Regions from separate parts of the Pseudocolwellia sp. G5-9 genome, predicted to be linked through region 3. Evidence: predicted binding sites of a transcription regulator. Region 3 holds the regulator's gene; each other region holds the start of a gene.

Region 1 (10,433 bases), 360 kb from region 3:
ATGTAGCTAAACCTAGCCCCACCCACACAACTTTACGCACTCCACCGGTTTTTTTATTTAATAAGTCGGTAAATTTAGGTTCGTGTTTGTCTTGCGCAAAAGAGTTTTCAATTTCAGTTAATTTACCTTGTGCGTAATCGTCGCCATATAAACGCTTTAACACGTTTAAGGCTGACTCATTACGTTGTTTTAATACTAAAAACCGAGGGCTTTCAGGTATAAAAAATAAGGCTAATAAAAAAACAAAGGCAGGAATTAATTCAATCCAAAACATCCAGCGCCATGCTTCAAAATCCATCCACAAAATAGCGGTTGAAACACCGGCAATATCAGCTAAATAATAGTTACTTACAAAGGCTGAAAACAAGCCTGAAATAATAGCCACTTGTTGAATAGATGAAAGCGTACCGCGATATTTAGCAGGTGCTATTTCACTGATGTAAGCTGGAGCTAAAACAGAAGCTGCACCTACCGCGAAACCACCAATAATACGGTAAATAACAAATTCGAATGAGGTAACAGAAATACCTGAACCGTAGGCACTTACAATAAATAATACCGCTGTAATAATAAGGATAGTTTTACGACCTAATTTATCAGCTAAGCTACCCGCCATAAAGGCACCAATTGCACAACCCAACAACATACTTGCTACGTTAAAACCAGTCGCGACGCTGTCTGAATTAAACGCGGCTTTTAATCCGTCAACGGTGCCATTGATAACACCACTGTCGAAACCAAATAAGAAACCTCCGATGGTAGCAACAACACATATTAAAAATATAAAACCTTTGTTCTCTTTCATTGATGGCTCTAGTTGAACAGCTCCATCAACTGGGACGGTATTATCATTATTATTTTTCATCTAAATTCCCCGATCTTTTATTGATCTTCTTACTTATTTAGCGGGTTTTATAAACCAGCTTATTGTTATAAATAATGTCGCTATTAGTTTTTGTATTTACTTTTAACTCGCTCTAATTGCACTTGTAGTTCTTGGCTTACCGCATGTGGCATTTGTTCGTGTTCTAGCTTTTTAGCTAACACAGCTTCGCCTGCAGCTTGGGCTTCGTAATTCAAACCTTGGTTTGTACGATTGTCTTTAAAGCTATCTACTAAATCGTCTGAATGATAAAGCTCACAACTGCTAGCTCTCCAAAAATCTGGAATAACAATTGAACCTTGTTCACCAATAATGACTGCCCAGTTATGAAGTTTGCATTGAAATGAGGTGCCTAGTGTTAAATGAACATCGCCAGATTCAGCTAAAATGATCAGATCGTCTTCAACACCATTTGGAGCAAATTGAGGTTTTACATAAACGTTTTCAATGGTTTTTTCGGTAAAGAATGTTGAAATAGCTAGTGGGTAAATCCCCATATCTAACAAACAACCACCGGCTAGATCTTCACGGTATACGCGCGACTCTAGTTGATAAGGCATTGGGTAACCAAAATCAGCCTTTATCTGTTTAATTTTACCAATACGCCCTTCTTCTACCCATTGCTTAGCTTGTATTATCGCCGGTAAAAAGAAAGTCCACATGGCTTCCATTAAAAACAGCTTTTTCTCTTTAGCTAGTTCAAATAATTGCTTACTTTCTTCAGGGCTGACTGTAATAGGCTTTTCACACACTACATGTTTTCCAGCCATTAACGCATCGCGAACATTCTCAAAATGAAAATTATGAGGCGTTGCTACGTAAACAATATCAACGTTAGGATCATCATAAACCGACTGATAACCTTCATAAGCATTAGTGATATTGTATTTATCAGCAAAACTACGTGCGTTTTCTATATTTCTTGCGCCTACAGCAACTAGCTCACCGTTATTGACAAACGACATATCTGCACAAAACTGCCCTGCAATTGTCCCTGTGCTAATAATTCCCCAACGTATTTTATTGATTTGCATTACTTTAATTCCTCTAAACCTAATACGAAAAAAGCCAATAACTCATCATTTATAAGCAATTGCCTTAAAAATCTTTTATGGTTTTCAATATGACTTATCGACATTGTCATGCTATCTTTATGTTATTGTCAAATTAACTATAACATTTATTGCGAAATAAAAAAGACATGGGGATAAAAACAATGCCATCGAATTTTGTAAAAACTCAATTTAAAATAATGCTATTTATATGCTTTAGCCTTTGCTCGTGCGTAACATTTTCTCAGCAATTTAACGTGCTGTTATTTACTAAAACAGCAGGTTGGCACCATAAATCGATACCTGCAGGTGTGGCTAACATTAAGGCGTTAGCCGAGGAACATGATTTTAATATGGTATGGCATGAAGACGCCTCGCACTTTAACGATAAGTTTTTAGCCGATATTGATGTGGTTATTTTTATGATGACAACCGGAGATATTCTGAACGAAGAACAACAAGCCGCGTTTAAGCGTTACATACAAGCTGGTAAAGGTTTTGTTGGTATTCATAGTGCGTCTGACACTGAAGCTGATTGGCCATGGTTTCAAAAATTAGTGGGTAGAAGTTTTATTATTCATCCTGTTGTTCAAACAGCGAGAATGCAAGTAGTAAACACTTCGTTTCCTGGTATGAACCGTATACCTAACAACATTTTATGGACGGATGAATGGTATGACTTTAGTCCTGAAAAAAGTAAAAATCTAAACTACTTATTAAAGGTTGACGAAAGCACCTACGACACACATTCAGACTGGGGCAATAACCAAACAGGCGATGGTATGGGAGAATTTCATCCTATTGCTTGGTATCAAAACTTTGATGGTGGCCGCTCGTTTTATACGTCGTTAGGACATTTAGACGCTGTACACAGTAACCGAGGTTTTAAGCACCATGTATACGGCGGAATATATTGGGCTGCAACAGGGAAAGGGATTTTGAAGTAAGGTAAGTAAATAAGGACAAGTCATTATGGCCATTGTCCTTGTTTCATTTCTTAGACGTTTTTAATTTTTTATTTTATCTTTATTATTAATAACTTCAGCTAACACAGCCTCAAGCTTTAGTGCATTTTTACGATCTTTTCGTGCTAATTGACGTTCCTCTCTTGCTGCTTCAGGTTGACCAATAGATTCATAATAATCACCTGACTTGGTGTGATTAGCCGAACTTTTTTTCAACTCTGAATATGACGAACAACCGTATATTGAAAAAATCAATATTAAAAAAGTCACAACTCCTTTTAACATAACTTACTCCATCGACCTCAAATAATTCAAGCGTATAGCACCTAACATCATTCTATAGATATATCAGTAACAACGCCCACTTCCACAGCCACCAACTTACCAGAGAAAACTATAAATTCAATACATTAAATAAAATAATCACTATATGGTCTAAAAAATATAAAACTTTAGCTAAATAACCTGAACTCGGTTTAAGAGATACTTAATAAATTGAAATATAAGAAAAAATAGTTTTATTGAGCCCCTAGCTTGCTAGTTTTTATTAATTCAAGATAAATTTAACGCAGAATTTAGGAAAAACACCTGCTAGAGAAGCGTTTGTTAAGCCGAGTTCAGATTAAATATTACCAATAATTTTTATCACATGACTCAATGCAATTGATTGATCAATCAAGATGTAATCTAGTGGCTAAATACAGTTATTTTTCTCTCACACTAATTTTTTCAATAAAGTACTAGCCATACCACTAAACGGTTAGATGTAGATCAAAAATATGATGAGTTTTTTGAGTTTTACCTTTCTAAAGTTTTGACTATATGAAATATTAAGGTAATTGTGTTTTGTTATTAAAATGAACCATTAATAAACTATTTAAGGATGTATCTATGTATAAAACAATTATTTGCGCCATTGAAGCAAGTAAAGAAGGTGAAGCAGTACTTGCGAAGGCTCAAGAGTTTGCACTGTTATGCAATGCTAAGTTGTTTGTAACTCATGTTATTCCATACGCTTTACTGCCTAAAGATTACCAAAAACAATTAAAAGAAGAAACGTTACCTAAAATGGAATCTATTACTAGCGCCTTAGGTATAGCTAAAAAAAATGTGTCAGTTAAGTTTGGTAAACCTTATGAGCAAATTTGTGAGCTAGCAGAAAAAAAAGAAGCAGATTTAATTATATTAGGCACTCATTCTAAAAAAGGTATTCACGCTTTAATAGGTTCTACAGCCAACGGCGTGGCTAACTATGCTAAGTGTGATGTTTCGCTTATTAAAATTTAGTTGTTGGCGTAATTGATTGACGTTTTTATTTTATTCTTGCTGTAAGTGATAAGGAACTATCGTGAGATAGCTCCTCCTCATTTTAACTCCCCTATAACCATCTTCTAACGCTAGCTGTATATATTTTATATTCGTTTACAAATAACTTGGTTAAGTGTTTTTCTTCAGACAATATTTGTCGGTATAACATCAACAAACCAATGATCAAACAAACTAAAGTAAATACAGAAGGTAAAGCTAAAAAGAACCCTATTTGAGAAACAGCAACACATAAAAATATAGGATTACGAGAATACTTAAAAAATCCGTTGGTAATAAGTTGTTTAGGTCCTTCAAGATCAATACCTGAACGCCATTTATCTCCCATACTTCTGTGCACAACAATGGTCATAGCAAACCCAAGTGTCATTAAGGTAATGCCGGTAAAAATAATGGGTAACGTTTGTAAAGACGTAAACATGACTAAATAATTATCTATCTCTTCAAAAAACACTCTGAACAAACACACCATCCAAATACTGAGCCTAAAGAAACGAAACGTCATGTGATTCCACCACGTTGAACAAAAACGCTCCCCTGGCAATACCAATTCAACAGGCCGTTTTATCTGCGCAAGTATAATTTTAATGGTATAAAAAGCAGCAACACACGTATAAAAAATAGCGAGATATATACGTGTAAATTCTATTATTCCTGAAGAGGCATTAATGGTGTTCATAGTTTATCCTTAACATTAATTTTTAACATAGCACTTGTTCTTTCTGACTTAATTATTTTTGCATATGCCTAACGTAGCATAGCGTATAGTTGATCAACTAACTCAGCCCAATCAGCATCATCGTCTTTTGATTGTTGTAAAAAGAGATTTGTGATGCACTCCAAAGTTTGCTTGATGTAGCACAATATCGCTTGCTAAAGGCTTATGTTTTTTAACCAATTCTTCAATGCCTTTATGAGTAATGGCTAAACCTAATTGTGAAAATAAATTATTTAAAGAATGATTATGGTTTTCCATGGTAAGCATCCTTATTGTTAAGTGTATTACACCCCATTTAGAGGCAAAAAGTAATGGCAACAATGTATAAAAGTCTATTACAGTTACATTATATGAATCAATTACGCACTAATACCAATAGCAATAGCCAATTGATCATTTATACTTGTCTAAATTGCCAATTACATCGTTATTTATTTAATAATTAGAACACTCCTTATTAAAATAAATGCCTCGCCTACAGGATGTTGCTGCTTAGGTACAGTCTGAAACGATGAACCTGTGTATTTGACCATTTATTCTTCGTATAAAATAGGTCAATTCATTAATAGATTTGGTATAACATTTCACATCTGCATTAATAAATATACTCTTCATTGTTTGTTTTAACATCTATTTCCTTATCAAAAAATGACAACCTAGATATGAAATGTACATAGAAGTTATAACAACCCACAAATGTTAACGTTAACAAATAAAATGATAAAAATAACATTTACCTCCTAGGTTTTATAATTTAATAATATAAATAAATCATAAAAAAACATATTTTTTCCCCAATGAATCCTATAATAGTAATTTTTTACAAAACAAATACTTAAAATCAAGTTACTAAAAAAATATTTATACTGCTTATAAGTAACACGATTAATTACCAATAAAACCATTGCCAAATGATTTTCTCGATGCTAATGTTAGCGCTAACAAACAATCAAACAAATTTATTAGAGAGCATTTATGTACTTGGGAATTGATTTAGGCACATCTGGTGTGAAAGTTATCCTGCTTGATGATAACGATAAAATTATTGAACAAGCATCAGCTTCGTTAACGGTTAGCCGCCCTGCTCCGTTGTGGTCTGAACAAGATCCTAGTGATTGGTGGCAAGCAACTAACGACGCAATTGCAACGTTAAAAGCTAAAAACAGCGAAGCATTATCTTCTGTTGTTGCTGTGGGCTTATCTGGCCAAATGCATGGTGCTACTTTACTCGATAATAACAACAACATTATTCGCCCTGCCATGTTATGGAATGACGGACGATGCGAACAACAATGTAAAACCATTGAAGCGCGTGAACCCAATACACGTGCTATTACTGGCAACATTGCTATGCCAGGTTTTACAGCACCTAAATTGGTTTGGTTAAAAGAAAACGAACCTGAAAACTTCAACAAAGTCGCTAAAGTTTTATTACCTAAAGACTACTTACGCTTTTTAATGACAGGCGATTATGCTTCAGACATGTCTGACAGTGCAGGTACGTTATGGCTTGATGTTGAAAAAAGACAATGGTCTGAAAAAATGCTAACAGCAACCGACTTAACAATTGAGCAAATGCCAGCCTTGTTTGAAGGTACTGAAATTACTGGTTACCTCACTAAAGATATTGCTGAGCAATGGGGAATGAACCAAGTCCCTGTAATTGCTGGTGGTGGCGACAATGCTGCTGGTGCAGCCGGTATTGGTGTTATCAATCCAAATGAAGCCTTTTTATCTTTAGGTACTTCGGGCGTATATTTTGTAGCGAACGAAACTTACAACCCAAACCCAGACAGTGCTGTTCATACTTTCTGTCATTGTATTCCAAATACTTGGCATCAAATGTCAGTAATTTTAAGTGCTGCAAGTTGTTTAACTTGGGTTACACAATTAACGGGCTTTAAAGACGAAAAAAGCTTATTAGACGAAGTAGAAAAACTTGATTTTTCAGTGCCGTCTTCAGTGATCTTTTTACCTTATTTATCTGGCGAACGTACACCACACAACAACCCCAATGCTCAAGGTGTTTTCTTTGGTTTAGGCCATAACACTAACGCAGCTGAACTAGGCCGTGCCGTTTTAGAAGGCATAGCTTACGCATTTAACGATGGTCAAGAAGCGTTAATGGCCGCAGGTACACAAATCGATACAGTTTCAGTTATCGGTGGCGGCTCTCGCAGCAAGCTATGGGGAAAAATTCTCGCTAGCGTATTAAACAAACCGCTAACTTACCGCAACGGTGGCGAAGTAGGTCCAGCACATGGTGCTGCACGTTTAGCTAAAGTTGGCGTAAATAAAGTAGATGCCAGCACAGTTTGTGTAACGGGAGATATTGTTCATGTCATTGAACCCGACCAAACAATGGCTAATAACTACGAAACACAAAAACATAAATATCAACAACTTTACCTTAGCTTGAAAGAACATTTTTAGGCTGACTTAAACATTTTTAGACCAAACAAATTTCTACATAAAAAATTTAATTAGGAGAAAACCATGAGTGAACAATTTTTTAACAACGTAAACAAAATTCAATTTGAAGGTGCTAACAGCACTAACCCACTAGCTTTCCGTCACTACGATGAAAACAAAATCGTACTTGGCAAAACAATGAAAGAGCATTTACGTTTTGCTGCTTGTTACTGGCACAACTTTTGTTCAACAGGTTTTGATATTTTTGGTGAAGGTACATTTGATCGTCCTTGGATCCAACCTACAGGTAACCAATTACAATTTGCTGAACAAAAAGCAAAAGCAGCCTTTGAGTTTTTTGAAAAACTAGGTGCTCCTTACTTTTGTTTCCATGATGCTGATATTGCTCCTGAAGGAAATTCTTTAAAAGAATTCCATTCGAACGTTAATCACATGGCCGACATTTTTGAAAAAGAAATGGAACGTACTGGCGTTAAATTACTTTGGGGAACAGCTAACTTATTCTCAAATGCACGTTTTTGTGCAGGTGGCTCAACTAACCCTAATCCAGATCTTTACGCATATGCTGCTGCTCAAGTTAAGCATGCTATGGATGTTACGCATCGTTTAGGTGGTGAAAACTACGTACTTTGGGGTGGTCGTGAAGGTTACGATACTTTATTAAACACTAACCTTAAGCAAGAAGGCGAGCAATACGCACGTTTCCTTAAAATGGTTATTGAACATAAAAACAAAATAGGCTTCAAAGGTAAGTTATTAATTGAGCCTAAGCCTCAAGAACCTACTAAGCATCAATACGATTACGATACGGCGACTGTTGCTGGTTTCTTACACAAGCACGGTATTGCGGGTGAAGTACACGTAAACATTGAAGCTAACCATGCAACACTTGCTGGTCATAGTTTCCATCACGAAATTGCAGTTGCTTGCGCTGAAGGCATTATGGGTAGTGTTGATGCTAACCGTGGCGACATGCAAAACGGTTGGGATACAGACCAATTCCCTAACGATGTAGCTGAATGTACATTAGTAATGTACGAAATCCTTAAAGCAGGTGGTTTAGACACGGGTGGATTCAACTTCGATACTAAACTTCGTCGTCAATCATGTGAACGTGATGATTTATTCATTGGTCACATCGGTGGTATGGATACTATGGCTCAAGCTTTAGTTAATGCGGCTAAATTAATTGAAGATGCACCATTAACTCAATTTGTTGACGAGCGTTACGCTGGTTGGAAAGGTAAGTTAGGTCAAAGCATCATGTCTGGTGAGCAAAGCCTTGAAAGTTTATCTAAGTTAGTACTTGAAGAAAACATTAACCCTAAACCAGTTTCTGGTCGTCAAGAACTACTTGAAAACATTGTTAATCGTTACGTTTAAATCTTATTCAAAAATATAAGTAACCATAACAATTTACCAACCGATTGCTTATCAGTCGGTTGGTAACAATTGATCAGCAAACATACATTAAATATAAGGTTGTCAGTAACTTTAATGTTTTCTGACAAAAATAAAAATGAACTTACTTGAACAACTAAAACAAGTCACAAAAGTGGTAGCTGATAGCGGCGATGTTGACTCTATCAAAGCATTAAACCCAGTAGATGCCACCACTAACCCATCGCTTATTTTACAAGCGGCAAAACTTCCACAATACAAACACTTAATTGATGATGCTATTTCAAAATCTACCGTCAACGGCAAAGCCGATATTGACGATGTTTGTGATCAATTAATTGTGAATTTTGGTTGTGAAATTTTAAAACACGTACCAGGTCGTATTTCTTCAGAAGTTGATGCGAAGCTATCGTTTGATACTCAAGCAAGTATTGAAAAAGGCCGTAAGTTAATTGCTCTTTATGAAAAAGCCGGTATTAATAAAGAACGAGTTTTAATTAAATTAGCTTCAACATGGCAAGGTATTAAAGCCGCAGAACAGCTAGAAAAAGAAGGTATCGCTTGTAACCTAACGTTATTATTTAGTATGGCTCAAGCTGTTGCCTGTGCTGAAGCAAATGTAACCCTTATTTCACCTTTTGTTGGTCGCATTTTAGATTGGTATAAAGCTAAAGATTCTCAAGATACCGACTTTAGCGGTGCAAACAATCCAGGGGTTCAATCAGTCACTAAAATCTATCAATACTACAAAACCTATGATTACAGCACAGTTGTAATGGGCGCAAGTTTCAGAAATACGTCTGAAATTATTGAATTAGCAGGTTGTGATTTACTGACTATTTCACCTGCCTTATTAACTGAATTACAAAATAGTGAAGGCACACTTGAAACAAAATTAGATGCGACAAAAGTTCAAGTAAAATCGCGTGATGAATTAACACCTTTAACAGAATCTAGCTTCGCATGGCAACACAATGAAGATGCTATGGCGACTGAAAAACTTTCTGAAGGTATTCGTAACTTTGCTAAAGATCAAAATACATTAGAACAAATGGTTTCAGCACTTTTATAAATACTATACCCGTAACCATTCAAAGAATATAACCCTACGGCTTATACCTTGGGTTATTTCACTATAAAAAACTATTTTAAGGAATTCATCATGACGTCTTCAAGACAGCATTTAGCGAATGCTATCCGCGCTTTATCAATGGATGCAGTACAACAAGCAAAATCAGGTCACCCTGGCGCACCTATGGGCATGGCAGACATTGCTGAAGTATTGTGGAATGATCATCTTAAACATAATCCCACCAATCCTAATTGGGCGGATCGTGATCGCTTTATCCTAAGTAATGGTCATGGCTCAATGTTAATTTATTCACTACTGCATTTAAGTGGTTATGACTTACCGATTGATGAATTAAAACAGTTTAGACAATTACATTCAAAAACGCCGGGTCACCCTGAATATGGCTATACAGTAGGTGTTGAAACAACAACTGGCCCATTAGGTGCTGGTATTTCTAATGCTGTAGGTATGGCCATAGCTGAAAAAACCTTAGCGGCACATTTCAATCGTCCTAACTTTGATATTGTAGATCACTACACTTACTGCTTTTTAGGCGACGGCTGTTTAATGGAAGGTATTTCTC
Region 2 (10,433 bases), 1.6 Mb from region 3:
TAAAGCCTTTAGCTGTAGCGGTAATCGTTACTCTATTTGCTACAGTATTTGATTGTACGATAGCAAGAGTTCGTCCTTTAGCTGTTACTATGCTTTTTAATTGAAAGTCTTGTATATTCTCAGGAACTCCAGAATCTACACCTAACCATCTAGCATCACCGTCAACACTAAAAGTGACTTTAGTATTATCGGTTTTTACTGGGCGGCCTTTTGAATCAATAAGCTGAACCACTAAATGTGCTAAATCGTAGCCATCTGCCGTTAATGTGGTTTTATCTGCTGTTAAAGTAAAACCTACTGCTCTTCCTGCGGTTTCAAGCTTGGCTGCAATTTCTTGGCCTTTAAAACCGGCTCTTGCTGTTAGCACACCTGATTGATATGGAACAACCCAGCGGAAAATTCTATCAGGCGATTCAGACATACTGCGGAACCCAAGTGATTCACCGTTGAGTAGTAGCTCAACAATAGAGTGATTTGAGGTCACTTCAACAAGTACAGGTTCGCCTTTCTTGTAATTCCAATGCATATTAGAATTACGCCATTTGTAACTTGCTTGATCTTTAGCTACAGCCAATCCTGATAGTGGTTCAGCTTCAAAACCTGATTCAGATAAAGGTAAAGTCCCTAATGAAATATGTGGTTCATTAACCCAAACACTTTTAAAGTAATTCCAACCTTGCACTTTAAAACCAGCTAAATTAAGCATGTCGCCCCAGCCACTTTTAGCTGGCCATTTTTTGTGTCTTTCGCCCATGTAGTCAATACCTGTCCACATAAATTGGCTAAATACACCAGGAAATTGCAGTACTTGTTTCCAATCATCCCAACTACCTGGATTTTCATTAATAGTCACTTGTTTGTCAGGAAAGTGAGTTTGTGCCCAAGGAATAACACTGTTGCGGTAACTGTATCCTGCGATATCTACTGCATCAGCATATCCACTTACATGACTTACTTGGGGTAAAATAAAGTTAGCTGTTGTAGGGCGCGTTGTATCAAGTTCTTTTACCCATTTATTTAACTTAACAGCAGTATCAGCAAGAACATGCTCACCTTTGGTAGATTCATCGTATCGTTTCTTTAGCTCTTTGGGTGTAAATTTAGGAGCGGATCCCCAAAAGCTGCCATCCATTTTCATTGGATCATCTAAGTCACTCCAAAATCCAGTAACGTAACGGTAATGTACATAAGTCCATTCAATTTCATTACCTATACTCCACATAAATACACTGGGGTGATTTCGATCACGAAGCATAGTACGTGTTAAGTCGCTTTTTGCCCATTGTTGAAAATGTTCAACGTAACCTTTGGTAATATTGTCATCGTGGCGTTCATGGTAGTTAAGACGTTTGTCTTTAGCGTAATCAAATTCATCAAAAAATTCGTTTTGAACTAATATGCCCATCTCATCACATAAGTCTAAAAATTCTTGAGAAAATGGGTTATGCGTTGTTCTTATTGCATTCAATCCAGCATCTTTTAGTGAGGCAAGGCGTCTACGCCATACTTCTTTTGGTACTGCCGCACCGACTAAGCCGCCGTCATGGTGTAAAGAAACACCTTTAACTAAAGTTGATTTTCCGTTAAGAAAAAAGCCTTTCTTAGGAATAAAAGCAATGCTACGAATACCAAATGGAGTTGTGTAGGTATCTACATTTTTACCTTCAATAGATAATGTTGTTACTGCAGAGTACATATTAGGTTTATCAATATCCCACAATTTAGGGTTATCAATAGTGAATTTGGCTGTATAGGTATCTTTTTTGTTTGATTTTAAGCGCTCTTTTTTCGTACTTGTAGCAACAATGTTACCTTTATTATCAATGATTTGAGTTGTTAATTGAAAACGATTTGTTGAGCTGTGTTTGTTCTCAACATCGATTTTTATATTCACTTTAGCTTGTTCGGCTGATACTTCAGGCGTTGTTACAAAAGTTCCCCAAATAGGAATATGTAATTTGTTGACGGTAACGAGTTTTACATTTCTATAAATACCGCTACCGGTATACCAGCGGCTATCACCATAACGTGAATGATCAACATGTACGGTTAATATATTGTCGCTACCGTTAGTCGTTAATTTATCACTTAAATCGAAGTTAATAGGAGAATAACCATAAGGGTTATGACCTAGCTTCTTACCGTTAAGCCAAAAAGTGGCATTGTTGTATACGCCATCAAACATCACAAAAACTTTTTCGTTAGCTAAATCAGCGGTTGTTTTAAAGTGCTTTTGATATATGCCAACTCCCCCTGGTAAATATCCTGTAGCGCCTTCTAACGATTCAGAGAAAGATGCTTCAACACTCCAATCGTGAGGTAAGCGCAAGTTACGCCATTCCTTATCATTAAGGGGTAACTTCTCAGGTAATTCAGTGGAGTCAACTAGGGTAAATTTCCAATTAAAATTGAAATCTACTTCCCGCGGAGGGGTCTCTGCTTTAGCGGTAAAGCCAAACATTATGCTTATTAGAATTAATGTGGTTATTACTCTCAAAATGTTGCTCCGAAATAGGTTCTTGTAGAAGTGATTAAATTGATGTTTTGTAATTTTGTTAACTCAATCTTGAAATATGTATGGTTAATTGTCAACAAAATGATGTTTATAAGTGAGTTTATGTATTTAAATATAAAATAGCTTTTCGTTTGTTAAATTTTGTATAAAAAGAATCTTTTTATACAAGCTAAACAAAGTTGACCTAAATCAACTTTATTTTAAAGGTAGTAATGTATTGTTCAGCTTATGTACCAAAGTTAAATATCTATAATCATGTAGATATGCGTAAGTCATTCTTTTAGGTGTGTAATGGTTGATCTCGCCAGACGAAATTTTTTTAATGTAACTAAAAAAAACAGTAAGCCAGCTATACGCTTACCTTATGTTATTAATGAAAAAGTTTTTACAGATAATTGCACTCAATGCGAGGAATGTATAAATGTTTGCCCAGAAAAAATTATTGTAAAAGGAGATGGTGGTTTTCCTGAAATTGACTTTAATAAAGGCGAGTGCACGTTTTGTAATAAATGTGTAGAAGCATGTAAAGAGCCTATTTTTACTCAAGTTGAAAGTGAAAAACCTTGGGATTTAGCGATTGAAATTAAGGCTAATTGTTTAGCAAAAAAACAAGTGTATTGCCTAAGTTGTCAAGATAACTGTGAAACCGAAGCTATTTCATTTACTTATATTAATCAGTCAACTCCTCAACCTCAAATTTCTTTAGATAGCTGTAATGGCTGTGGAGCATGTGTTGCTGTATGTCCACAAACGGCTATTGAATTATCACCCAAAAATGAATTTTTAAACACAATTGGAGAAGCTTATGAGCGCTCTTGAATCTTTAATTTGGAATATTTTAGGTTATTCATCTATGCCTATTATTTTCTTGATGGGTTTTATTGCAACGGCTGGTGTATCAATGCTGGCGTTAAAAATTATCGGTGCAAAACCACTAAAATAAACAATTATCTTGTATTTTTTGTGTAAGCGAAAATACAAATAAAAATAAGGATCGAATATTTTGATCAATTTATTAGAAGAAACTCCAGTAAATATAGCAGGAGTTATGTTTGTAGCTCATCCCTCTAAAGTATCTGCTGTTGCAAAGGAATTGGGTCAGTTTCCTGGAGCAGAGGTACATGTAACCGGTAATACCGGCAACATGGTTGTTACGATCGAGGAAGTTATCACTAATCCTAAAAAGAGTAAATTAATAGACATTATTACAGACATGGGATTAGTGAATGGTGTTATTTCTTCTTCTTTAATTTTTCATCATAACGATGCCGGATTGCCACAACACCAAGAGGTAAAATCATGAAAGTAACAAGAAGAGACTTTATTAAAGCAAATGCTATTGCTGCAACTGCTGTTGCTGCCGGTGTGGCAATACCAAGTTCAGCATCAAACCTTATGACTAAATCGTCAGATACCACAATCAAATGGGATAAAGCTCCCTGTCGTTTTTGTGGAACAGGTTGTAGCGTTTTAGTAGGAACTCAAGAAGGCAAAGTGGTTGCTACGCAAGGTGATCCTGAAGCCGAAGTGAATAAAGGCCTAAACTGTATTAAAGGCTATTTTTTATCAAAAATTATGTACGGTAAAGATCGCCTAACTCAGCCATTGTTAAGAATGACAAATGGTAAATACGACAAAGAAGGTGATTTTGCTCCAGTAAGCTGGGATAAAGCTTTTGATGTAATGGCTGAAAAATTTAAAGCGGCTATTAAAAAGAAAGGCCCAACGTCTGTAGGTATGTTTGGTTCTGGTCAGTGGACTGTTTGGGAAGGGTATGCCGCGTCAAAATTAATGAAAGCGGGTTTTCTTAGCAATAATATTGACCCAAATGCACGTCACTGTATGGCATCTGCAGTAGGTGGATTTATGCGTACCTTTGGTATGGATGAGCCTATGGGATGTTACGATGATCTAGAGAATGCCGATGCTTTTGTGCTTTGGGGTTCAAATATGGCCGAAATGCATCCTATTTTATGGTCACGTTTAACAGATCGTCGATTAAGCGCACCACACGTAAAAGTCAATGTATTATCAACATACAAGCACCGTAGTTTTGAACTTGCAGATAACGGTATGGTGTTCATACCTCAAACAGATCTAGCCATCTTAAACTTTATTGCAAATTACATTATTCAAAATGATGCTGTTGATAAAGAGTTTTTAAAGAAACATGTAAACATTCGTGAAGGTGTCACTGATATCGGTTATGGATTACGCCCAACTCATCCTTTAGAAAAGTCAGCTAAAAATGCGGGCAGTGGTGCTTCAATGCCAATGAGCTTTGAAGAGTACGCTAAGTTTGTTAGTACATATAGTGTTGAATATACGTCTAAAATATCAGGTGTTCCTGAAGCTAATTTACTTGAAATGGCTAAGCTATATGCTGACCCTAAAGTGAAAGTTACATCATTTTGGACGATGGGATTTAACCAACATACCCGAGGTGTTTGGGCAAATAACTTAATTTACAACATCCATTTATTAACAGGAAAAATATCTGAACCGGGTAACAGTCCGTTTTCTTTAACTGGGCAGCCTTCTGCTTGTGGAACAGCGCGAGAAGTTGGAACGTTTTCACACAGATTACCCGCTGATCTTGTGGTAAATAATCCTAAACATAGAGCCATAGCGGAAAAAATTTGGAAACTACCCGAAGGTACTATTCCTCCTAAACCTGGCTACCATGCGGTATTACAAAACCGTATGTTAAAAGACGGTAAGCTGAATGCGTATTGGGTAATGTGTAATAACAATATGCAAGCGGCGGCCAATATAACAGAAGAGGCATTTCCGGGTTACCGCAATCCTGAAAACTTTATTGTGGTTTCTGATCCTTACCCAACGGTTACAGCACAAGCGGCAGATTTAATTTTACCTACAGCTATGTGGGTTGAAAAAGAAGGCGCTTACGGCAATGCGGAACGTCGTACTCAGTTTTGGCATCAGCAAGTTAAAGCACCGGGCGATGCTCGCTCAGACTTATGGCAATTAGTTGAATTTTCAAAACGCTTTAAAGTGGAAGAAGTATGGCCAGAAGAGTTAATTGCAAAAATGCCATCAGTACGCGGAAAAACATTATTTGATGTTTTATATGCTAATGGCAATGTGAATAAATTTCCGATGAGTGAATCTAAAGGCGATTTAAACTTTGAGGGTGATGAATTTGGTTTTTATATCCAAAAAGGCTTATTTGAAGAGTATGCCGAATTTGGTCGAGGTCATGGACATGATTTAGCTCCTTTTGACCGTTACCATGAGGAGCGCGGTTTAAGGTGGCCTGTTGTTGATGGTAAAGAAACTAAATGGCGTTACAGAGAAGGGCACGATCCTTATGTAGAAAAAGGAAGTGAAGTTCAGTTTTATGGTAAGTCTGACAAAAAAGCGATTATTTTTGCCTTACCTTATGAACCTGCAGCTGAATCACCAGATGAGGAGTTTGATCTTTGGTTAAGTACCGGGCGTGTTTTAGAGCATTGGCATTCAGGTTCTATGACAAATCGTGTACCTGAATTACATAAAGCCTTTCCTGATGCTGTGTTATTTATTCATCCAGACGATGCGAAAGAACGCGGTTTACGCCGAGGAGATCAAGTACTGATTGAATCTCGACGTGGAGAAGTTAAATCGCGTGTTGAAACGCGAGGAAGAAATAGACCACCAAAAGGGCTTGTTTTTATGCCTTGGTTTGATGCAAAGCAGCTTGTAAATAAGTTAACCCTTGATGCCACCGATCCTTTGTCAAAACAAACGGATTACAAAAAGTGTGCAGTAAAAGTTAGCAAGGTTTAAATTAAACTTACACCAATTAAGGTGGAGGAAAACATGAAATTATTAATAATTATCGTCACCATACTAGGTCTTTCTTTTGCTGTTTTATCTCAGGAGAAAGTAACCGTAAATACAGGTTCTTTAGATACGATTAGAGGCGCAGCTAGCTTAGACGAAACACGTAAAGCAGATCCGTTTAAACGTGTGATAAAAGACAAAAATCCAATAGCACGTAATTATGTGCATCAACCACCTGTTATTCCACATCAAACACGTGGGTATCGTATAGATTTAAACAGTAACAAGTGTTTAACATGTCATGGTTGGAAATATGCAGCAGAAACAGGAGCAACCAAAGTAAGTTTAACTCACTTTGAAACTCGTGATGGCAAGGTACTCAGTGATGTATCGCCTCGTCGTTACTTTTGCTCTCAATGTCATGTTACGCAAGCAGACGTTAGACCTTTAGTTGAAAATACTTTTAAACCCGTTGAGTCATTAACCAACAATTAATTACGGAATGTAGGAGGTCATATGTCTCAACAATCAAAATTTAAACAAATATGGCAGTATTTGAAATCTCCAAGTAGTGCCGCTTTATGGGTTATCTTAGCGCTTGGTTTTGCAGGTGGTGTCATTTTTTGGGGGGGATTTAACACCGCCTTAGAAATAACTAACACTGAAGAGTTTTGTATCAGTTGTCATGAAATGGAAGACAACGTATACGAAGAGTACAAAGAAACTATTCATTATGCTAACCGTTCGGGTGTTCGTGCTACTTGCCCAGATTGTCATGTTCCTAAAAAATGGACACATAAAATTGTACGTAAAATTGCCGCCAGTAAAGAAGTATGGGGTATGTTAACGGGTATGATTGATACACGAGAGAAATTTACAGAACACCGTAGAGCACTAGCAGAGCGTGAATGGAAGCGCATGAAAGATAACGACTCGCTTGAGTGTCGTAACTGCCATAACTTTGAATACATGGACTTTTCAGAGCAAGGAAATCGCAGTGTTAAAATGCATTCTGACGCGCTAGCTTCAGGTGAAAAAACGTGTATTGATTGCCACAAAGGTATTGCACATCAACTACCTGATATGAAAGGCGTTGAAAACTGGTAAGCATTTATTTTTTATACAATACATGCAAAAAAAATAAAGCATCGATAGTATTTAATACTGCCGATGCTTTTTTATTTCTTCGAGTTAATGGACTTATATTTTTCGTTTAATTAAATCTCTTATCACAAAACGATTCGGTGACAGATTAAATAACATTTTACTATCTATAGGGTAAGGTGTTCCGCAAATATCTGCGGCTAAAATTTCAGCTGCAAGTGGTGCGCTACATAAACCTCTAGCACCTAAGCCCGTTAACACATATAAATTATTGATAGTAGGAGCGGCCTGATAAAACTTCCAATTCTTGTCTTTACGTAAATGGGCATAAGTTGCTGTATGCGCTTCAATATTTGGCATGGCGCCTACCATAGGTAAGTGATCTGGTGTCATACATCTTAACCTTGCTTTTGCTGACGCTACGTCGTTTATGCTCCAGTTAGTTAATTCAGGTAAACATTGGTTTAACATGCTGAGGTTATATTCATCGCCTTGCTGATTTGCTGTAATATCAAAGCTATTTTTATCAAAGGTTGCGCCGATACAATGAATATTTTTATGTGCAGGGGTTAAGTAACCTTTATGGCAAATAACCGTTGAAAGTTTACCAATACTATTATCGGTTTTCATACTTGTTATTTGTCCTCTAACTGAAGTTAAAGGTAGCTGGTTAATGGTGTTCATGTGAATAGAGTCAGCGCCACCGCATACAATAACAATACTTTCTTTCAGCTGTTTTTTAACACTACCCTTATCAGTATTGAGTATCCATGACTGATCCGCCTTTTGTGTTAACGACTCAACTTTTATACTATTTTCTACTCTTAACCTGTTGGTCGATTTAGCTGCATTTAGTAAAGCTGATACCAACTCTTGTGGGGCAATCCAACCGGCTGATGGCATAAATAAACCACCATGCTGTAAAGGTAAGTTACTTAGTTGACTTGCTTGTTCAGCAGTAACTGAATGAATGAGTGTTTTAGGCCACGCTTGTATTTCTTCAAATAAAGTTTGGCGTTTTTTAAGGGCGTCTTTGTAAGATATTTCTAATAATCCACACCATTGATGTGAAAAATGAAAACCTTGCTTTAATAATGAATGATATAAATGTAGAGCACGCCAATATGCGGTTTCGTAAAATTCGCTAATATCATCTCGTTGCTGATGCAGTAGAGGAAACAGTGCTCCTATAGCATTACTTGATGCACCTTGGGCAACCGTATTGTCTTTACAATATAAGGTTACTTTTACACCTTGTGTTGTTAAATAATAAGCTGCACATGCTGAAGCAATGCCACCACCTATAATAGCAACGTGTTGTGGTTTAGTAATGCGAGGGCGTGATTGATAACCTTTTCCTATCAATTTTGTTTGTTGGTAAACCGCGCGTAATACTTCTTTTTTGAGTCCTGACGTTTCTATTTTTTGTAATCGAAACCCCACATCTATTAGCTGGCGTCTAACAAAACCAGCAATAGTAAAAGTAGATAATGTCGATTGTTCCTTGGCTAAGCGAGCAACTTGTTCAAATAACTCAAGGCTCCACATTTCTGTATTTTTTCTTGGTGAAAAACCATCTAAATACCAAGCGTCTACTAAGCCTTGTTTTGGCGATTTTAACGCTGTATAAGTTTCGGTAGCGTCACCTAAATAAAGAGATAAAGATACACTTCCATCATAGAAGCTAAATGATAGTAACTTGTTTGTTACTGTTTCAATATCATCAGGATATTGCTCAAGAAAAGGTTGGTAAAACTCAGCAAGATCAGGAAATAACTGGAGTGACTGAGTGAGTTGGTTTTTGCTTAATGGAAATTTTTCAACACTAATAAAATGAAGTTTATGTGTGTTTTTTTCTTCAGTTTTTTTATTTTCAGTGCTTAGAACATCTGAATAAGTAGATAAAACGCTTTCTTTATAAGCTTCTAACGTTAATAAAAAATTTAATCCTGTGCCGAAGCCGGTTTCAGCAATAGTAAATAAACTATCATTATTTTTTAGTCGTTCTACAATATTATTAGCTTGTATAAAAACGGTTTTACTTTGGTCGCAACCGGTTTTACTATCAAAATAAATGTCGTCAAAATGAGTGGAGTAAGGCGCGCCATTATCTTGAAATATAAGAGAAGTTTTTGAGCTCACTAGGTATAAAATCTTATGTTAGTAAATGAACAGTTCAACAACATTTTATCTTTTTTAAAATGTAATTGATATTGAATTGAAGAAATCAGTGTACAGGTGTACACTGAGCAGACCAGATGGCGGGTAATTATCTGTATGATATGCTCGAATTTTTAAATTTTTGAATGGTTATATAAATGAAACGTGTAGTAATCACTGGATTAGGCATTGTGTCAAGCATTGGCAACAATAGCGAAGAAGTTTTAGCGTCTTTAAAAACAGGGCGTTCAGGTATCTCTCGTTCAGAGAGTTTTGCTGAAGTAGGTTTACGCAGCCAAGTTTGGGGCATGCCAACCATTAACGTTGCTGAACATATTGATCGTAAAGCTATGCGCTTTATGGGTGATGCAGCAGGTTATTCTTATATTGCTATGCAGCAAGCTATTGACGACGCAAAATTAACACCTGAGCAAGTATCTAACTTTCGTACAGGTATCGTAGCTGGTTCTGGTGGTGCATCATCAGAAAACGTTGTTAAAAGTGCTGATGTTTTACGTGAAAAAGGCGTAAAACGTGTTGGCCCTTATGCTGTACCTAAAACAATGTCGAGTACGGTTTCAGCTTGTTTAGCAACACCATTTAAAATTTTAGGTGTTAACTATTCAATGAGTTCAGCTTGTGCAACAAGTTCTCATTGTATTGGTCATGCTGCTGAGCTTATTCAACTAGGCAAACAAGATATTGTATTTGCTGGCGGTGGTGAAGAAGTTCATTGGTCATTAGCTATGATGTTTGACGGCATGGGCGCATTATCATCTAAATATAACGATGCTCCTGAAACGGCTTCTCGTACTTACGATGCAGACCGCGATGGTTTTGTTATTTCTGGTGGCGGCGGTATGTTAGT
Region 3 (10,433 bases):
CATTAGAAGAAAAATCTCTTGGCGCCATTCAAAAAGGAGGCAAAGCCATTATTAATGAAGTGATTGGTTATGGTAAAAAAGCGTCTTCTGGCAAAGGATTAACCTTGTTACAAGCGCCTGGAAACGACGCGGTATCATCAACCGCCCTTTCAGCTGCAGGAGCTAATATCATTCTCTTTACCACAGGTAGAGGAACTCCATTAGGCTTTCCTGTTCCTACCGTAAAAATATCGTCGAATACAGATTTAGCGACGCGTAAAAAACATTGGATTGATTTCGATTCAGGCCAAATATTAACGTCTGATATGAGTATTGATGAATGTGCCGAACAATTATTTAGTTACTTACTAAAAGTTGCATCAGGTGAAAAAACAAATAACGAGATTAACGATAATCGTGAAATTTCTATTTGGAAAAACGGTGTAACTTTATAAGCACCTATTAAAAAATAATATAAAAAGGAGAGATGAGCTGATCATCACTCCTTTTTCTTCTCATTTATTTACGCCATATTCAGCATCAAGGTTATCCATAAACCTAACACCATAAAAACAGCGGCCCAAAAAACAATAATACGATGTAGTAAATGATTATAAGTAATGTGAATATAAGCATGCATTACGCGCAGTATCACAAAAGCCCACGCAAAGTATAAACCGACAACACTAGAAATATTTAAAGCAACGTAAAATAAACATCCCACATAAAATAATACCGGTACTTCAAACTGGTTATTAAAACAACGCGTGGTTTTAATAACGCTCTCAGGAAAACTTTCAGCATCCATTAATTTATACGCTTTGGGATTAACTTTACGTGCTTTTACGCTATTTACACGTGTAAAAAATGCAACAATTCCGATAACTAATGTAAGTAATACCATAAAAAATACAGGGTAAATCAATGAAAACTCCTTAACGGCTATAATAATGTAAATTAAAACAATTATACCTCCTTCACATAAAATTATAGATTTAAATCAATTCCCTCCATCTTTTATTGGTTCATCACTAATAAAAACGTATAATACGCGCTTATTTATTTTCATGAACAAGGCATATAAATGACAACATATTGGTACAAAGAACCATGGGCTTGGTTGGTATTCGCATTACCCTTCTCGGCCGTAGTTGCAGGTATTGCTACTTATATTATTGCCAACCACGAACCTGATCCACTGGTAGTTGGTAACTATTACAAAAAAGGGAAAGCAATTAACTTAGAGTTAAGTAAAATAAAATTAGCTCAAAAACTAGGCATGAAATTTTCTCTTACATTAAAAGATAATGAACTCGTGATAAAACCTACGGGTATTGAAAAAGAATTTTCATTACTTAGCGTTAATTTTTATCATCCTACACAAGAAGAAAAAGACTTCGCTTTAACGTTAACTCCAGATGGCGATGGCAATTTTAGACATCACTTAGATCATGACGTTAAAGGTAAGTGGCAAATTACCTTATCTACTTTTGATAATAAATGGAAAATTCAAAACACGATATATTTACCTCAAGCTTCAGCTATTAGTATTGAGCCTGCACCTAAAGACAGTTAAACCTTCATGTTAGTTTAGTCATATTACCCAGTTAATTATGACTAAACTAATTATTGATAAACTCACATTACTGAAATAAAACAACCTATGTCATCTTTGTGTTTCCATTGCGGTGAAGCTATTCCTAAAGGTATAGATTTATCAGTTAAAATAGATAACGTTATACAACCTATGTGCTGCATAGGTTGCGAAGCCGTTGCTTCTGTTATTGTTGAAAATAATTTAACGGAATATTATCGATACCGCACCGAGCCAGCCAAAAAAGGCGAACAACTGGTTCCACAACAGTTACAACGTAATCAATTATTAGATGACGAAAGCTTACAAAACGAATTTACCTTTAAAACTAACGAATACAAAGAAGCTATTTTAACTATTGATGGTATTAGTTGTGCTGCCTGCGCATGGTTAATTGAAATGCAGCTATCGAAAACCACAGGCATAGTTTCTATTACCGTAAATGCAACCACACAACGCGCAACCGTTAGATGGCAAGATGATAAACTAAAGTTAAGTGAAATATTAAAACGCATAGACAGCATCGGTTATAAAGCACTTCCCTTTAAAGCCAGCCAAATCGAAGAACTAAACAAAGCTCAAAGTAAATCATTTATCAAGCGTTTAGGCGTTTCAGGCATTTTAATGATGCAGGTATTAATGATTGCCGTAGGATTATATTTTGGCGCGTTTTCAGATATGTCTGAATACAACCTTGTTTATTTAAGATGGGCTAGCTTAATTTTAACTTTACCTATAGTTACCTACGGCGCTTTTCCTTTTTATAAAGGTGCGATAAATACATTAAAAATAAAACGCCTTTCAATGGATGTTCCTGTTTCTATTGCTATAACTCTTGCTTTTTCTGCCAGCGCTTGGGCAACGGTTAGTCAGCAAGGAGAAGTGTATTTTGAATCAGTCGCCATGTTTACTTTCCTATTACTTATTGGCAAGTTTTTAGAGTTTAGAGCGCGAATGCGAGCCTCTCATGTTTCGGCTAATTTACTCAAGCTAATGCCGATGACCGCAACCAAGCTTGTTTCTATCACTGACGATAAAGGCACAACTCAACAAGAAAAATTAATAGCCGCGAAACATTTAAAGAAGTTTGATCTTGTATTGATCAAGCCTGGTGAAACTGTACCTGCCGATGGCATGGTTATTTCAGGTACTAGCCAAATTAATGAATCGATGTTATCTGGTGAACAAACACCTGTTAACAAAAATATTGGCGATAATGTTTTAGCGGGTACCATTAACGGCGATGGTAATATTACGGTTGAAGTAAAAAAAGAAAATCAATATTCATTCTTAAACCAGATGATACGTTTAAGTGAATCGTCTCAAGCCCATAAACCTAAATTAGCCAAGCTTTCAGACAAAATAGCACAATATTTTGTCGCAACAATTTTACTTACCTCAATAGCAACGGCTATTTATTGGCAAATACACTTACCTGAAGAAGCCTTTTGGATAACGCTTTCGGTATTAGTGGCAACCTGCCCTTGTGCTTTATCGTTAGCCACACCAACCGCATTAACTTGCGCAACAGTTACACTAAATAATAAAGGTATCTTGATAAAGTCAGCCCACGTAATGGAAACCTTACCTAACGTTAATTGTTTTGCTTTTGATAAAACAGGCACGTTAACCACGGGTGAGTTTACTATCAGTAAGGTGGAATTATTTGATCGTGCGTTTAGCGAAAAACAAGTATTAGCTATTGCTGCTGGATTAGAATCTCACTCAGAACACCCTATCGCAAAAGCATTTATTAAACATAGAGACTTTTCTCTTAATGTCACCCAAATAGAAGTAACACCCAGTTCAGGCGTTTCAGGTAATTATCAAAACGAAACCTACCAAATAGGTAAACCCAGTTGGTTATTACCCACCCTACGTTTAGCCGATTCAGAAGCTAATGTGAATAATGCTCAATGCGTATTGGTAACAGGCGAACAACTTATCGCTGCCTTTTACCTAGAAGACAGTGTAAGAGATAACGCCGCTAGCTTAATTAAAAACTTGCATGACCAATCAATATCAACCTTAATGCTTTCAGGCGACAATAAAGCCGGTTGCGATAAAACACAGTCTGTTTTGCATTTATCTCAAGCTCACAGTAATTTAAGTGCTAAAAATAAAGTTGAGCTATTAAAAGCCAAACAAGTTGACCATATTGTTGCCATGGTGGGTGATGGTGTCAACGACACGCCTGTATTTAGCGCGGCTCATATAGCCATAGCCATGGGAAGTGGTACAGATATTGCGAAAAACGGCGCAGATATTATATTATTAAACAGTGATTTAACTAATATTACTGCGTTAAAACTCATTGCTCAAAAAACTAAAAAAATTATTTGGCAAAACTACTTATGGGCATTTGGTTATAATGCCTTAGTGTTGCCGTTAGCAATGGCTGGCTATATTACGCCTTACCTCGCAGTTATTGGTATGTCAGCCAGTTCCATATTGGTTGTGACTAACTCACTGCGCTTACTTAATATCAAAAAAGATACAAAAGGCTAATATATTCAATGAGCATAATTTACGTATTAATTCCTATCGCGGTACTATTAACGGCTATTGGCCTTTATCTTTTTTTCTGGGCAGTTAAAACAGAACAATTTGATGATCTTGAAAAACAAGGTTTAAGTATTTTGTTTGACGAAAATGACGATCAAGCAGCTGATAAAAATAAATCAACATCAGAATTAATATCAGAAAAGAATAAAAACACCAACGCATCAAATCAACCAAAAGATAGTTAATGAACATTGATTATTTTTCAGCCTTTATTATAGGCATTTTGGGATCTGGCCATTGCTTAGGAATGTGTGGTGGCATAACCTCAATGCTAACCTCTGCTCTACCTAAACATTCGTCGTACTCAAAAACACTTTTAGTTTTCAGTTATAATTTTGGTCGCATATTATCTTATACCCTAATTGGCGCAATAGTTGGTTTTACAGGTTCTGTCGCGGCTAAAAATCTTGGCGTACCTTTAGCTGGTTTACGCGTAATATCCGCTCTATTTCTTATATTTTTAGGACTTTATATTGGCCAATGGCTTATGTGGTTAAATAGAGTTGAACGCTTAGGTAAATTTATTTGGCAATATTTATCACCTTACTCCAAACGTTTAATACCTGTAGACTCACCACAAAAAGCCATAGGTTTAGGTGCGCTATGGGGCTGGTTGCCCTGTGGTTTAATTTATTCAATGCTAACATGGTCATTAGCTAGTGGCAGCGTAACTACGGGCGCATTAATTATGACTAGCTTTGGCTTAGGAACCCTACCAGCATTGCTTATTATGTCGTATAGCTTAATCAAAGCAAAAACGCTACTTAACCACCCCTTATTTAGAAAAACAATGGCAATAAGCCTTATCGGTTACGGTATTTATACCTTGTACTTGCTCGTTTAATCGATTGCATATAGATGAAGGTTAGAATATGATCCAAATCAATTAACCTTTGATTAAGTATGGACATTATGGAAAACAACAATTGCTCAGGAAAACAACACATCCATTGTCAAAACTGTAGTATTAGTGAATTATGCCTTCCATTTTCGTTAAACGAGCAAGAACTTAATACGCTTGATAATATTATTGACCGTAAAAAGCCTATCCATAAAGGTGAGCAAATTTTTCAAGACGGCGACGAAATGAAATCTCTTTATGCCATTCGTTCTGGTACATTTAAAACCTTTACCGTTAATGAGCAAGGAGAAGAACAAATTACAGGGTTTCATCTAGCAGGTGATTTATTAGGTTTTGACGCCATTGCCAATTCAGAACATCCTAGTTTTGCTAAAGCACTGGAAACATCAATGGTATGTGAAATTCCATACGACACGTTAGACTCTATTTCTAACACTATGCCAAAGCTTAAAAAACAAATATTAAAAATGATGAGCTCTGAAATTCGTTCAGATCATGAAATGCTTATGTTACTTAATCATAAAAATGCAGAGCAACGATTAGCAACTTTTATTAGTACGTTAAGTAAAAGATATCATGAACGAGGATTTTCTGCGTCTGAGTTTAGATTAACCATGACACGTGGCGATATAGGTAACTTTATTGGTTTAACGGTTGAAACGATTAGCCGCTTACTGAATAGGTTTCATAAAAATGGTTTAATCGATGTGAGTGGCAAACTGATTACCATTAAAAATATTGAAAAGCTTAACGAAGTTGCTTCACTGTAATTCGATATATACCCGTTACCAATCAAGAGGCTATTTCAGAGTGCTTGAGCGATATCAATTCAAGGCAACGCTTTGTGATAATGGTTACTCCCTTATGAAAAGCGTTGTTGATGAAGTGATTTTGCTCAAGCGCTTCTTCGATGGGTCTAAAACAATTTATGCTTCGTTATTAACTTTAGTCAGGTTCCTACACGGATGTAGGACATTAGGGTAACGCAGGAGCAGTTACCGAGAATAGCCATGACGTAAACTTAATGCCTTGCATACATGGATGTAGACCTTAGATTTTGTTTGGAACGTAAAATCTGTGCTTAAATTGTTTTTAGTTCCCACTGAAACCTGCATCTTGAATGATAACGGGTATAAACAACAGTAGTAAAAGGTACGTTATTATTACTGTTGTTAATCTCCGTAAAAGATCTATTTTAAATTTCATATTCCCCTCTTCATCAAGATATTATTAATTAAGAATATCTTGATGTAAAACAATTAAAAAACACTCGTTCATACACTATACTGATACTCATGGTATTATAAATACGAGCTAAATAATTGGGGACGATATTATGAAAAAGTATCAAAATATACTAACGGTTATTGATCCTACGACAGACGACCAAAAAGCGTTAAAGCGTAGTATTGAACTAGCACAACATACTAAGGCTACTATCACAGCCTTCTTATCTATTTTTGATTTTTCTTACGAAATGACCACCATGTTATCAAGCGATGAACGTGAATCTATGCGACAAACCGTTATAGACGATAGACACCAATGGCTTAATAACATTATCGAACAACTCGATACAGAGTCACTTACTATCAACACCAAAGTTGTTTGGCACAACAGACCTTTTGAAGCAGTGATCAGCGAAGTGCTTGATCATAATCACGACATTGTTATTAAAGGTACTCACGAACACGACAAACTAAAATCCGTTATATTTACGCCTACCGACTGGCATATTTTACGTAAATGCCCTTGCCCTGTGTTATTAGTTAAAGATCATTTATGGCCTGAAAACGGCAATATACTTGCAGCAATAAATGTAGGAAGTGATGAAGAAGAACACCTTTCGCTTAACCATAAAATCACCTCACAAGCGAGCGACTTAGCAAAAACAATAAACGGTAACGTGCACATTGTTAATTCTTATCCCGGTACGCCTGTTAACATCACCATAGAAATACCTGAATTTAACGCGGTAGAATACAACGATACTATGTTAAAACATCACCAAGATGCGATGACAGAACATTGTGAAAAATACCAGATAGCGAAAGAGAACACCTACGTTCAAGAAGGTTTACCTGAAGATGTTATCGAAGAAATTGCCAACCAAATCGACGCAGAATTAGTGATTTTAGGCACGGTAGGTAGAACAGGATTATCAGCCACATTAATAGGCAATACCGCTGAACACGTAATAGATCGACTGAACTGTGATGTACTCGCGTTAAAACCTGATGGATATGAATCACCTTTTGTTAAGTAATAAAAACACTAATAAAGTAGCTAATTACTATTTTAGTTACTTTATTACCTATTACATCTAAATCAACTTAACTCTACTTTAACTAGCTTAGTAACCAAGTCCTCCTATTTGTAGTAATATTAAATTGATCCCTCGCCAATAACAAAACTCAATTAGCGATATATAACACTACAATTAACAAATCAATCTATTGATTTTATTATTAAAGTTGTGTAATGTTAGTTTCGTATTTAGGGAAAAAATATTATATAAAAGGAAATTATTATGAACAAACTCATCTCTATATTAGGTACCCTTACCTTTTTATCTTCAACATCTGCATTAGCTGATACTCTTACGTTTTCTGGTGCAACTCACTGTAATGAAGATGTAGTTAAACATGCAACTGCATTTAATAACTTAAAAACGGCTGAAGGCGCCTTAAATGCCCTATCAACTATTTCTTCTGAGTCTGTAGGTCCAACCGAACAAGGTTACTTTATCTTTGATCCTCAATTTGAAAGAACCACTAGATACTTCAATTGTAGTGTCCCTCTAACAGCCAATATGGGTAATATTTCACTTAACGTTTATGGCAAAGTCAATGGTATACAACAAGCACCAGGTGGGTGTCTAATTTCACGTATACGGAAAGTAAACGATGGAGGAATACCTAAATGGTTTAGATTTGGGACTGGTGAAGGTTTTGATTGGAGTACTATTACAAACTATAATATAACAGGTGAGCAGTTTGTAAATTATAGTACAAATAATATTAATAACAATTATGAAGCTGACAGTACTTTAGAATTAAAATGTCGTACAACATGGTCAGGCGGTAGCGTATCGATTGGTCAGATAGCAGTAACGTACTAACAATTAAATAAATTTTCTCCCTAAATACTCTAGAGTTATTAATATAACTCTAGACTCTTTTAATTCTCCTCTTACCTAGTTTATTAAGAACAAACCTTTAGGTATAATGCGCTCGCTATTAACGTGAGAACATATATGAACGCTTTACCTACAACACCTGAAGTATCACTAACATCCGAGCAAGCCATACAACTATCTAAGCTAGAAAAACGCTTACGACGCAATGTGGGTCAGGCGATCGCTGAATACAATATGATTGAAGACGGCGATAAAGTCATGGTGTGTTTATCGGGAGGTAAAGACTCTTTTTCAATGCTAGATATTCTGCTTAAATTACAAAAAGCTGCTCCTATTCATTTCGAAATCGTTGCAGTTAATTTAGATCAAAAGCAGCCGGGTTTCCCTGAACATATTCTTCCTGAATATCTTGAATCGTTAAATATTCCTTATTACATAGTTGATAAAGATACTTATTCTGTTGTTAAAGAAAAAATATCAGAAGGAAAAACCACTTGTGGTTTATGTTCGCGCTTACGCAGAGGAACCTTATATTCATTTGCTGAAAAAATAGGAGCCACTAAAATAGCACTTGGCCATCATATGGACGATATTGTTGAAACCATGTTTCTCAATATGTTTTATGGTGCAAAACTAAAGTCTATGCCTCCAAAACTTCGCTCTGACGATGGCAGAAATATTGTGATTAGGCCTTTAGCTCACTGCAGAGAGCAAGATATTTTAGATTATTCTAACTTTCAACACTACCCTATCATTCCTTGTAATTTATGTGGTTCACAAGAGAACCTTCAAAGACAAAACATTAAAGCCATGCTAAGCGAATGGGATAAGCAAACACCCGGACGTGTTCAAAATATATTCAAGTCACTCAAAAATGTAAGTTTAAGCCAATTAGCAGATACTGACCTATTCGACTTTTCAAACCTTGCCATAGATAGAACTGAAAAACGGAAAGCATATGAGTTTTCTGATGAAGTAGTATCATCTACAAACATAGATGAAAACCAGTTTATTAACATTACCAATATCTCATAAAATATTAATAACAAAATAATTTATCTTAAAGGTGTCTCTCAAAATAGTTTCACTATAGTAGCGCACCTCATCAACTTATATGATAAGTCATCTGAACTCGGCTTGATAAATGCTTCTCTAACAGCTATTTTTCCTAACTTCTACGTTAAATTTACTTGCAATAAAAGATAATGCTTTTTATAAGGGAACGACCATTATTACAAAGCACTGCCTTGAATTGATATAGCTCAAGCACTTTGAAATAAACTCTTGAGTAGTAACGGGTATACTTCAATTCATTAATAACAGATTAAACCGAGTTCAGATTAAGTATTATATTACGTTAGGTAAGTTTTCACCTCGTAACTTACCTTAGCCCATTCTATAAACGCCTTATAAAAAACATCCCCTCTCAAACACATCAAAATATCAAACCAAAATTCAGGTTAGGTAGTTTTTAAGTAAGTTATTTTCTGAAAATGGGTTGCAATAACCTAACTTTAGAATGATAATGCGAATCGATCTCATTCGCACTACGTAAAAATGTAAAATGTATATAAAAAATAGCATATCAACTCTGGTATTTATGTTAGCCATAAGTCCCCCTATTCAAGCATCATCAAAGCCCGAAGGTGCAGAACACATTGTTATAACAGGAACACGAACAGCCAAACTATTAAGTAACTCACCTGTTTTAGTAGATGTTATTGATGGTGAAACTCTTGCAAAGGTTAGTAACGGCACCTTAGCACAAGCACTAAATTATATTCCGGGTGTTGTGGTAAAGCGCAGCGCTAAAGACGGCTATAACATTCAAATGCAAGGATTCGATGGTGACCATGTTTTAGTCTTAATTGATGGTCAACCTATTGTTAGCCCAACCGGTTCATCAGCCGATTTAGACCAAGTACCCGCTAATAACATAGCTCAAATAGAAGTTATTCGCGGTGCAGCGTCGGTGATGTACGGTAGTTCGGCCATGGGAGGTGTGATAAACATTATTACCCAGAAAACAAACCAACCTACACTTGCACTTGATTACGACGTTAGCCAGTATCAGGGGAATGCCATCAAAAATGGTGATCTTAACCACACCATTAAAATGAATGCGGTTGATAACTTCTCTGGTTGGCGTACACAACTTAATGCGCTACTTATCGACGATCAGGGTTTTGACTATGACAATACAACTGTGAGTCAAGACGCCGCTAGCGTAGAAAAAAAATTCATCACCTTAAGCACCAGTAAAACCCATAACAACTTAGCGACAAGTGCTAAGT

What was found. The regulator FNR, encoded in region 3, switches genes on or off when oxygen is low (the NO sensors DNR and NnrR bind a similar motif). The targets are predictions, from matches to a motif close to TTGATCTAGATCAA.
Region 1: AC0L5Q_RS00080 (universal stress protein) is a predicted target of FNR. The motif match lies at 3,662-3,675, and genes of this name have one in related genera.
Region 2: napF (ferredoxin-type protein NapF) is a predicted target of FNR. The motif match lies at 2,695-2,708, and genes of this name have one in related genera.

Annotation. Positions count from the first base shown of each region.
Region 1 is NZ_CM147893.1:13,169-23,601, reverse strand. It holds gene AC0L5Q_RS00100 (sugar porter family MFS transporter) at 1-805, opposite strand, end outside; gene AC0L5Q_RS00095 (Gfo/Idh/MocA family protein) at 949-1,917, opposite strand; gene AC0L5Q_RS00090 (ThuA domain-containing protein) at 2,100-2,882, shown strand; gene AC0L5Q_RS00085 (hypothetical protein) at 2,943-3,185, opposite strand; gene AC0L5Q_RS00080 (universal stress protein) at 3,792-4,187, shown strand; gene AC0L5Q_RS00075 (methyltransferase family protein) at 4,279-4,905, opposite strand; gene AC0L5Q_RS00070 (DUF2789 family protein) at 5,023-5,202, opposite strand; gene xylB (xylulokinase) at 5,920-7,377, shown strand; gene xylA (xylose isomerase) at 7,441-8,760, shown strand; gene tal (transaldolase) at 8,897-9,850, shown strand; gene tkt (transketolase) at 9,941-10,433, shown strand, end outside.
Region 2 is NZ_CM147893.1:1,955,148-1,965,580, reverse strand. It holds gene AC0L5Q_RS08375 (glycoside hydrolase family 2 TIM barrel-domain containing protein) at 1-2,497, opposite strand, end outside; gene napF (ferredoxin-type protein NapF) at 2,807-3,334, shown strand; gene AC0L5Q_RS08365 (TIGR02808 family protein) at 3,321-3,458, shown strand; gene AC0L5Q_RS08360 (chaperone NapD) at 3,519-3,818, shown strand; gene napA (nitrate reductase catalytic subunit NapA) at 3,815-6,304, shown strand; gene AC0L5Q_RS08350 (nitrate reductase cytochrome c-type subunit) at 6,338-6,796, shown strand; gene AC0L5Q_RS08345 (NapC/NirT family cytochrome c) at 6,818-7,408, shown strand; gene mnmC (bifunctional tRNA (5-methylaminomethyl-2-thiouridine)(34)-methyltransferase MnmC2/FAD-dependent 5-carboxymethylaminomethyl-2-thiouridine(34) oxidoreductase MnmC1) at 7,502-9,547, opposite strand; gene fabB (beta-ketoacyl-ACP synthase I) at 9,724-10,433, shown strand, end outside.
Region 3 is NZ_CM147893.1:375,006-385,438, reverse strand. It holds gene AC0L5Q_RS01620 (UxaA family hydrolase) at 1-434, shown strand, start outside; gene AC0L5Q_RS01615 (MAPEG family protein) at 503-904, opposite strand; gene AC0L5Q_RS01610 (FixH family protein) at 1,064-1,555, shown strand; gene AC0L5Q_RS01605 (heavy metal translocating P-type ATPase) at 1,643-4,081, shown strand; gene ccoS (cbb3-type cytochrome oxidase assembly protein CcoS) at 4,090-4,323, shown strand; gene AC0L5Q_RS01595 (sulfite exporter TauE/SafE family protein) at 4,323-4,982, shown strand; gene fnr (fumarate/nitrate reduction transcriptional regulator Fnr) at 5,042-5,770, shown strand; gene uspE (universal stress protein UspE) at 6,337-7,266, shown strand; gene AC0L5Q_RS01580 (hypothetical protein) at 7,531-8,121, shown strand; gene ttcA (tRNA 2-thiocytidine(32) synthetase TtcA) at 8,257-9,174, shown strand; gene AC0L5Q_RS01570 (TonB-dependent receptor plug domain-containing protein) at 9,740-10,433, shown strand, end outside.